One region of the Nocardioides sp. OK12 genome, then DNA from elsewhere that is predicted to be linked to it. Evidence: riboswitches for the same ligand, from Rfam matches in the RefSeq annotation. Region 1 holds a riboswitch; the other holds the start of a gene.
What was found. A riboswitch is a leader RNA that binds a small molecule or an ion and turns the genes downstream of it on or off. The one in region 1 is predicted to bind cobalamin.
Positions count from the first base shown of each region.

Region 2: it holds a riboswitch for cobalamin, as region 1 does, so the genes downstream of both, OCU29_RS02105 (hypothetical protein) here and OCU29_RS12755 (magnesium chelatase subunit D family protein) in region 1, are expected to answer to the same signal.

Region 1 is NZ_BNET01000004.1:476,732-481,067, reverse strand. Features, by position in the region: gene OCU29_RS12765 (cobalt-precorrin-4/precorrin-4 C(11)-methyltransferase) at 88-834, opposite strand; gene cbiE (precorrin-6y C5,15-methyltransferase (decarboxylating) subunit CbiE) at 831-2,075, opposite strand; cobalamin riboswitch at 2,092-2,261, shown strand; gene OCU29_RS12755 (magnesium chelatase subunit D family protein) at 2,284-4,336, shown strand, end outside.
Region 2 is NZ_BNET01000001.1:423,878-428,213, forward strand. Features, by position in the region: gene gatB (Asp-tRNA(Asn)/Glu-tRNA(Gln) amidotransferase subunit GatB) at 1-1,295, shown strand, start outside; cobalamin riboswitch at 1,339-1,459, shown strand; gene OCU29_RS02105 (hypothetical protein) at 1,537-2,631, shown strand; gene OCU29_RS02110 (hypothetical protein) at 2,628-3,587, shown strand; cobalamin riboswitch at 3,655-3,725, shown strand; gene OCU29_RS02115 (hypothetical protein) at 3,819-4,336, shown strand, end outside.

The DNA of each region.
Region 1 (4,336 bases):
GATGACGCAGAGTGTGGAGCCCCGGCTGAACCTGGTTCAGCCGGACCTCCACACTTCCGCCCGCCCCACTCAGGACGCGAGCGGCGCCTACGACGTCGTCCGCTCCCGCGCCGCGTCGTAGAGGTAGGACTCCCCGCCGTCGCGCGCCAGCGCCCGCCCGACCAGGATCACCGCGGCCTGGCGCAGCCCGGCCTCCTCGACCCGGTCGGCGATGTCGCCGACCGTGCCGCGCAGCAGCAGCTCGTCGGGCTGGCTGGCCCGGTGCACCACGACGACCGGGCAGTCGCTGCCGTAGTGCCCCGCGACCTCGGCCATCAGCTCGCGGGTGCGCGTGATCGCCAGGTGCAGCACCAGCGTGGCGCCGGTGGCGGCGTACGCCGCCAGCGACTCGCCCTCGGGCATGGCGGTCGAGCGTGCCTGGGTGCGGGTCAGCACCACCGACTGCGCGACCAGCGGCACCGTCAGCTCGCGCCCGGCCAGCGCGGCGGCGGCGGCGTACGCCGGGACGCCGGGGGTGACGTCCCACGCCACGCCGGCCGCGTCGAGACGCCGCGACTGCTCGGCCACCGCGGAGTAGAGCGACGGGTCGCCCGAGGTCAGGCGCACCACGTCGAGGCCGTCGCGGGTGGCGGCCACCATCTCGGCGACCATCGTGTCGAGGTCGAGGTGCTGGGTGTCGACCAGGCGCGCGCCGTCGCGGGCGTGGGAGAGCACGGCGGCGTCGAGGTAGGTGCCGGGGTAGAGCACCACGTCGGCCGCGCCGATCAGCGCCGCGGCGCGCAGGGTGATCAGGTCGGCGGCGCCGGGTCCGGCGCCCACGAAGTGCACGGTCACGATGGCTCCTGGCTGGTCGGGAGGGGCTTGGTCCACGCCCACTGGGTCACGGCCCGGGCGGGGGTCCAACCGGTGAACGAGCCGAGCGCAGCGGCGTGCTCGACCGAGGTGCGGGTCAGCTCACCGCCGTGCGCGGCGTACGCCGCCGCGAGCACCTGCTCGCTCTCGAGCGTCACGCCGTGCACCACCAGCCGCCCACCCGGGCGCAGCCGGTCGCGGCACAGGTCGAGCAGGCCCCGCGCAGTGGCACCGCCACCGACGAAGACCGCGTGCGGGTCGGGGAGGTCGGCCAGCGCGTCGGGGGCCCGCCCCGGCACCACCTCGAGCCCGGGGACGCCCAGCCGCGCGGCGTTGCGCGCCACGCGCTCGGCACGGGCGCCGTCGGCCTCGACCGCGAGCGTGCGGCAGGTGGGGTGGGCGCGCATCCACTCGATGCCCACCGACCCCGCGCCCGCACCGACGTCCCACAGCAGCTGGCCGGGCTGGGGCGCCAGCCGCGCCAGGGCAGCCGCCCGCAGGTCGCGCTTGGTGAGCTGGCCGTCGTGCTCGAAGGCGTCATCGGGCAGCCCCGTGGCCCACGAGCCGACCACGGGCCCGCGCAGGTCGAGGGCGACGACGTTGAGGGCCGGGACGTCCGGCGGATCGGCGGCCCAGGCCCCGACCGTGGCGTCGACCCGCGCCTCACGCTCCCCACCGAGGTGGCTCAGCACGCTGATCGCCGAGCCGGCGTACCCCCGCTCGACCAGCAGCCGCGCCAGCACCGACGGCGTGGTGGCGTCGGAGGAGAGCACCAGCAGCCGGCGGCCGGGCGCGAGCTGGCGCAGGACGGTCTCGGGCCGGCGGCCCACCACGGAGACGACCTCGACCGTCTCGGCCGGCCACCGCATCCGGGCCCGCGCCAGCGCCACCGACGACACGGCCGGGTGCACCTCGACCGCCTCGGCGCCGAGCAGGCCGACCAGGGTGCCGGCGATGCCGGAGACGAACGGGTCGCCGGAGGCCAGCGCGACGACGCGGCGCCCGTCGTGCTGCCACAGCAGCGCAGGCAGCCCGTCGCGCAGCGGCGAGGGCCAGGCCACCCGCAGCTGGTCGACGTCGGTGGGCAGCATCGCCAGGTGGCGCTGCCCGCCCAGCACCACGTCGGCCTCCAGCACGGTGCGCCGCTGCGGCTCGGGGAGCCCCTCCCAGCCGTCGTCGCCGACGCCGATCACGACGACGGTGGACGGGCTGGGTGGACTCACGGGCGCTGACGCTATCGTGACGCCGAAGCCACGAGGTGCCCCGAGGCCCGGTCGAGACAAGCCGACGCGGAGGGGAGAATCTGGGAAGCCGGTGAAAGTCCGGCACAGGCCCGCTGCGGTGACCTGGAGGGTGCGAGAGCACCGGTCCAGGAAGTCCGAAGACCGGCCTCGAGGCGCCTATCCGATGGCGGACGAGCGGGAGCCTCCCATGCCACAGCAGTACCCCTTCTGCGCCGTTGTCGGCGCTGACGACCCCGACGGTCCCTTCGGCGAGATGGCCCTCGCCCTCCTCCTCACCACGATCTCCCCCGAGGTCGGCGGCGTGCTGGTGCGCGGCGAGAAGGGCACCGCCAAGTCCACGATCGTGCGGGCGCTGGCCGAGGTGCTGCCCCGCATCGACGTCGTCGCCGGCGACCGCTTCTCCAGCGACCCGCGCGACGACACCCACCTCTCCCCCGACGGCCCCTTCGCCGCCGACGCGCCCGTCGAGTCGCGCCCGGTGCGCCTGGTCGAGCTGCCGGTCGGCGCCACCGAGGACCGGGTGCTCGGCTCGCTGCACCTCGAGCGCGCCCTCTCCGAGGGCCGCACGGAGTACGAGCCCGGCCTGCTGGCCCGCGCCCACCGCGGGCTGCTGTACGTCGACGAGGTCAACCTCCTGCACGACCACCTCGTCGACGTGCTCCTCGACGCCGCCGCGATGGGGCGCGCCACCGTGGAGCGCGACGGCGTCTCGCTGACCCACGCCGCGCGCTTCGTGCTGGTCGGGACGATGAACCCCGAGGAGGGCGAGCTGCGCCCGCAGCTGCTCGACCGCTTCGGGCTCAGCGTCGAGGTCGCCGCGCCCCGCGACCCGGCCGTGCGCGCCGAGGTGGTGCGGCGCCGGATGGCCTTCGACGCCGACCCGGCCGGGTTCACCACGTCGTACGCCGCCGCCCAGGCCGCGCTGACCGAGCGGGTGCGCACCGCCCAGGAGCTGGTGGCCCACGTCGAGCTCACCGACGCCGGGCTGCTGAAGATCGCCGAGGTCTGCGCCGCCTTCGACGTCGACGGGCTGCGCGCCGACATCGTCACCGCCCGCACCGCCGTCGCGCACGCCGCCTGGCAGGGCCGCGACCGGGTCGTCCTCGACGACATCCGGGCCGCGGCCCGCCTGGCGCTGCCGCACCGGCGCCGCCGCAACCCCTTCGACGCGCCCGGCATGGACGACGACCTGCTCGACCAGGTGCTCGGCGACGACCTCCCCGAGCCGCCCGAGCCGCCCGAGCCCGAGCCGGACCCCGAGCCGGACCCCGACGGCCCCGGCGACCCCGGCAGCCCCGGCAGCCCCGACAGCCCCGGCAGCCCCGACAGCCCCGGCGGCCCCGACGGGACGTCATCCGCTGGGGACGAGGGGACGTCCCGCCCGGATGACGTCCCGCAGGACCCCGCGCCCGTCGGCGACTCCCAGGCCGCCGCCGGCTCCACCGTGGCCTCGGGCCAGCCCTACCGCACCCGCCTGCTCACCGCCCGCGGCACCGGGGCGGGCGAGGCCGGGCGTCGCAGCCGGGCCACGACCGAGCGCGGGCGCCGGGTCGGCTCCTCGGCCACCGGCAGCGGGTCGGTGCACCTGCTGGAGACCCTGCGCGCCGCCGCGCCCCACCAGGCGGCCCGGGGCCGCGACGGCGGCCGGCTGCTGCTGCGCCCGCCCGACCTGCGCTTCGCGACGCGGGAGGGCAAGGAGTCCAACCTGGTGCTCTTCTGCGTCGACGCGTCGGGCTCGATGGCCGCGCGCCGCCGGATGGAGGAGGTCAAGACAGCGATCCTCTCGCTGCTCCTCGACGCCTACCGCCGCCGCGACAAGGTGGGGCTGGTGACCTTCCGCGGTGCCGCCGCCGAGCTGGCGCTGCCGCCCACGCACTCCGTCGACGTCGCCGCCCGGCGCCTGGAGGAGCTGCCCGCCGGCGGACGGACCCCGCTGGCCGAGGGACTCCTCGAGGCCGGCCGGGTGCTCGCCGTCGAGCGGCTGCGCGACCCGCGGCGCCGGCCGCTGCTCGTGCTGGTCACCGACGGCCGCGCCACCAGCGGCCCCGACGCCGTCGACCGCTCGCGCCGGGCCGCCGACCTGCTCGCCGCCCAGGGGCTCTCGAGCGTGGTCGTCGACTGCGAGAGCGGGGCGATGCGCCTGGGCCTGGCGGGCGTGCTGGCCGGCCACCTGGGTGCCGAGCACCTGCCGGTGGGCGAGGTGAGCGCCGAGGCGCTCGCCGACGTCGCGCGCGCCGCGT
Region 2 (4,336 bases), on a different contig from region 1:
CGGTCGAGTCGGCGATCCGGATCGGCCTCGCGCTGAACTGCGAGATCGCCGAGTGGTGCCGCTTCGCGCGCAAGAACTACTTCTACCCCGACATGCCGAAGAACTTCCAGACCAGCCAGTACGACGAGCCGATCGCGTTCGAGGGCTGGATGGACGTCGACGTCGACGGGGAGACCTACCGGGTCGAGATCGAGCGCGCCCACATGGAGGAGGACACCGGCAAGTCGCTGCACGTCGGCGGCTCCACCGGCCGCATCCACGGCGCCGACTACTCGCTGGTCGACTACAACCGCGCCGGCATCCCCCTGATCGAGATCGTCACCAAGCCGATCACCGGCATGGGGGAGAAGGCCCCCGCGGTGGCCCGCGCCTACGTGCAGCAGCTGCGCGACCTGATCGTCGCGCTCGGGGTCTCCGAGGCGCGGATGGACCAGGGCAACCTGCGCGCCGACGTGAACCTGTCGCTGGCCCCCAAGGGCTCCACGACGCTCGGCACCCGCACCGAGACCAAGAACGTGAACTCCTTCCGCTCGGTGGAGCGCGCGGTGCGCTTCGAGATGCAGCGCCACGCCGGCATCCTGGGCTCCGGCGGCTCGATCCTGCAGGAGACCCGGCACTGGCACGAGGACACCGGCGTGACCACCAGCGGTCGCGAGAAGTCCGACGCCGACGACTACCGCTACTTCCCCGAGCCCGACCTCGTCCCGGTGGCGCCCTCGCGCGAGTGGGTCGAGCAGCTGCGAGGCACCCTGCCCGAGAACCCGACGCAGAAGCGGGCGCGGCTGCAGGCCGACTGGGGCTTCACCGACCTCGAGATGCGCGACACCGTGGGTGCCGGGGCGTTCGGGCTGGTCGAGGCCACCGTGGCCGCCGGCTGCGCGCCGCAGGCCGCCCGCAAGTGGTGGCTGGGCGAGATGGCGCGACGCGCCAACGACTCGGGCGCCGACATCGCCGACCTCGGGGTCACCCCGCTCGACGTGGCCCGGGTCCAGGCCCTGGTCGACGAGGGGTCGCTCAACGACAAGCTGGCGCGCCAGGTCTTCGACGGGCTCCTGGCCGGCGAGGGCACCCCCGACGAGATCGTCGCGGCCCGCGGCCTGGCCATCGTCTCCGACGAGGGTGCGCTCAACGCCGCCGTCGACGAGGCGATCGCCGCCAACCCCGACGTCGCCGACAAGATCCGCGACGGCAAGCACGCCGCGGCCGGTGCGCTCATCGGCGCGGTGATGAAGCAGATGCGCGGCCAGGCCGACGCCGCCCGGGTGCGCGAGCTGGTGCTCGAGAAGCTCGCCTGACGGGCGCGTACCGCCGCCGGGCCCCGGCGGCGGTACGCTCCGCTCACCAACTCCACATGCACGCCCTCGCAGGGGGAAGCCGGTCGAACTCCGGCGCTGACCCGCAACCGTGGGCCGTCCCAGGACGGCGAGCCGGAGCACCCTCGTGCGGCGTACCGATCACACGCTGTCGAGGACCGCAGCGGTGTCGCCCTCGCCGCGCGTGGGGTCGTCGCCGCTGCTCGCAGCGGAGAGGAACCCCGTGAAGCACCCCCTCACCCGTGGTGCGGCGCTCGTCGCCGGCACCGCCACGGCCCTGGCCGTCGTGGCCGCCGCCACGCCCGCCGTGGCCGGCACGGCTGACAAGCAGCAGGCCGCCGCCGACTGGCTGGCCGGCGAGCTCGACGGCGGCGTCGCCGTCAACGAGCAGTACGAGTTCAACGACTACGGCCTGAGCATCGACACCGGTCTGGCGCTGCGCGCCCAGGGCCTCAAGGCCCGCAAGATCGCGAAGATCAGCGACGCGCTCGCCGGCGCCGTCGACAGCTACACCACCGGGGCCGACTTCGGCTCCGACGACGTGTACGCCGGCGCCACGGCGAAGCTGGCCTCCTTCGTGGTCCGCACCGGCGGGGACCCGGCCGCCTTCGGCGGCGTCGACCTCGTCGAGCGCCTCGAGGGCCTGGTGGCCACCGAGGCCCCGGTCGCCGGTCGCCTGCAGGACTCCTCCTCCTACGGCGACTACGCCAACACCATCGGTCAGGCCTTCGCCGCCCAGGCGCTGCAGTCCGTGGGCGCCGAGCAGGCCGCGCCGGTGACGTCGTACCTGCTGCAGCAGCAGTGCGAGGCCGGCTACTTCCGGCTCTCGTTCGCCGCCGCCGACGCCCCCGAGCAGGGCTGCGACGCCGACCCCGGCGACCCCGAGCAGGGCGCCGACGTGACCGCACTGGTGGTGCTGAACCTGCTCGAGATCGAGGCCCCCTCGGCCGAGGTGCGCACCGCGGTCGACGACGCCACCGCGTGGCTGGTCAGCCAGCAGAGCGACGGCGGCGCCTTCGACGGCGGCCCCGACGCCGGGGTGAACTCCAACAGCACCGGCCTGGCCGGCTGGGCCCTCGGCGAGGCCGGCGTCTGCGGCAAGGCGCAGGGCGCCGCGCAGTGGGTCAAGAAGCAGCAGGCCGGTGGCCGGGACAAGGCCCTGGCCCAGGAGAAGGGCGCGATCGCCTACGACCGCGCCGCCTTCCTGAGCGGCAAGAAGGAGGGCATCACCACGCTGACCGCCGACCAGTGGCACCGGGCGACCGCCCAGGCCGCCCCGGCGCTGGAGAACCTGCGCAAGGTGGAGTGCAAGGCGTGAGCCTGCGCCGCTCCCGCTCCCGCACCGGCTCGGTCCTGCTGTCCGCCGTCGTCGCGCTCGGCGCGGCGACGGCGGGGCTGGTGGCGGCCCCGCCGACGGCGAGCGCCGCCACCTGCAGCAACGCCGGCGGCGTCTCCGTGGTCGTCGACTTCAAGGGCCTCGGTGGCGGGCAGCAGACGGGCTGCGTCACCGGTGAGGGCGGCAGCAGCGCCGCGGCGATCTTCTCCGCGGCCGGGGTGTCGCTGACCCGGGCCCGCAGGCAGCAGGGCTTCGTGTGCCGGGTGCAGGACGTGCCCGCCGACGACCCGTGCGTCAACGCCTCGCCCGCCGATGCCTACTGGTCGCTGTGGTGGTCCGACGGCTCGTCGGGCTCGTGGAGCTACTCCAGCCTGGGCGTCGACCAGCTCGAGATCCCCGAGGGCGGCTCGGTCGGGTTCGCCTGGGACGACCAGTCGGGCCAGGTGCAGCCCGGCACCGCCCCGCCGACCAAGCCGGCCGCCGCGCCCTCGCCCAGCAGCTCGGGCGGCTCGGGGGGCTCCGGTGGCTCGGGCAGCACGGGCTCGACCTCGGGTGGATCGGGTGGCTCGGGTGGTTCGGGCGGCACGGGCTCGACGACCCCGGCGACACCTGCGCCGTCCGGGGGCAGCGCCAGTGCCGGCGCCGCCGTCGAGGACGAGGCCACCACCGGGGCCGAGCAGGGCCGCAAGAGGACGAAGAAGGACAAGGGCGCGACGGAGCGGTCGAAGGACGGGCGCGACGAGGAGCCCGAGCAGTCCGGGGAGAGCGCCGGTGCCGACGACCAGGACACCGTGGTCGACCTCGACGACACCGAGCCGGTCGCGGTGCCCGCGACCGACTCCGACGGGCTGCCGACCTGGGTCGCCCCTGCGGTGCTCGCCCTGCTGGGGCTGGGCCTGGCCGGCGTCGCGGTGGTACGCCGCCGTCGTCGGCTGTGAGGCTGGCATGCCGCCGTCGGGGCCGACGGCGGTATGCTGCACCCACCAACCACACCCGCGCACGTCGGGGGAAGCCGGTCGAAGTCCGGCGCTGACCCGCAACCGTAGGCCGCCCCAGGGTGGCGAGCCGGAGCACCCGCGTGACGCGCACCGATCACACGCTGTCGAGGACCGCAGCGGTGTCGCCCCTGCACCACCGGGTCGCCGCCGCGTGCAGCGGAGGGGAGCCCCGTGAGGAGCCAGAGCCGTCGAGCCCCGCTCGCCGCAGCCGTGGCCTTCGCCCTGCTGGGCGCGACCGCGTGCGGCGCGGAGGAGTCGACGGCCCCCGAGGCGGCCCCCCGGGCCGAGCAGCCGCCCGAGGCCGCGCTGGCCGGCGGCTGGTTGTCCGAGCAGCTCACCGACGGGGTCGTGCGCAACGAGCAGTACGACTTCGACGACCACGGCCTGAGCATCGACGTGGCCCTCGCGCTGCGCGCCCTCGGCGGCCACGAGGCCACCGTCGCGCGGGTCGCCGACGCGCTGGACGGTGCGGTCGAGGCCTACACCAGCGGTGGCACCGACGGCCTCTACTCCGGCGCGGTCGCCAAGCTGGCCTCGTTCATGACGCTCGCGGGGGGGGACCCGACCGACGTCGGCGGCGCCGACCTCGTCGAGCGCCTCGAGGGCCTGGTCAGCAGCCGGCCTGCCTCGACCGGCCGCCTCCAGGACACCGCCCCCGGCGCCGACGTCGCCAACACCATCGGCCAGGC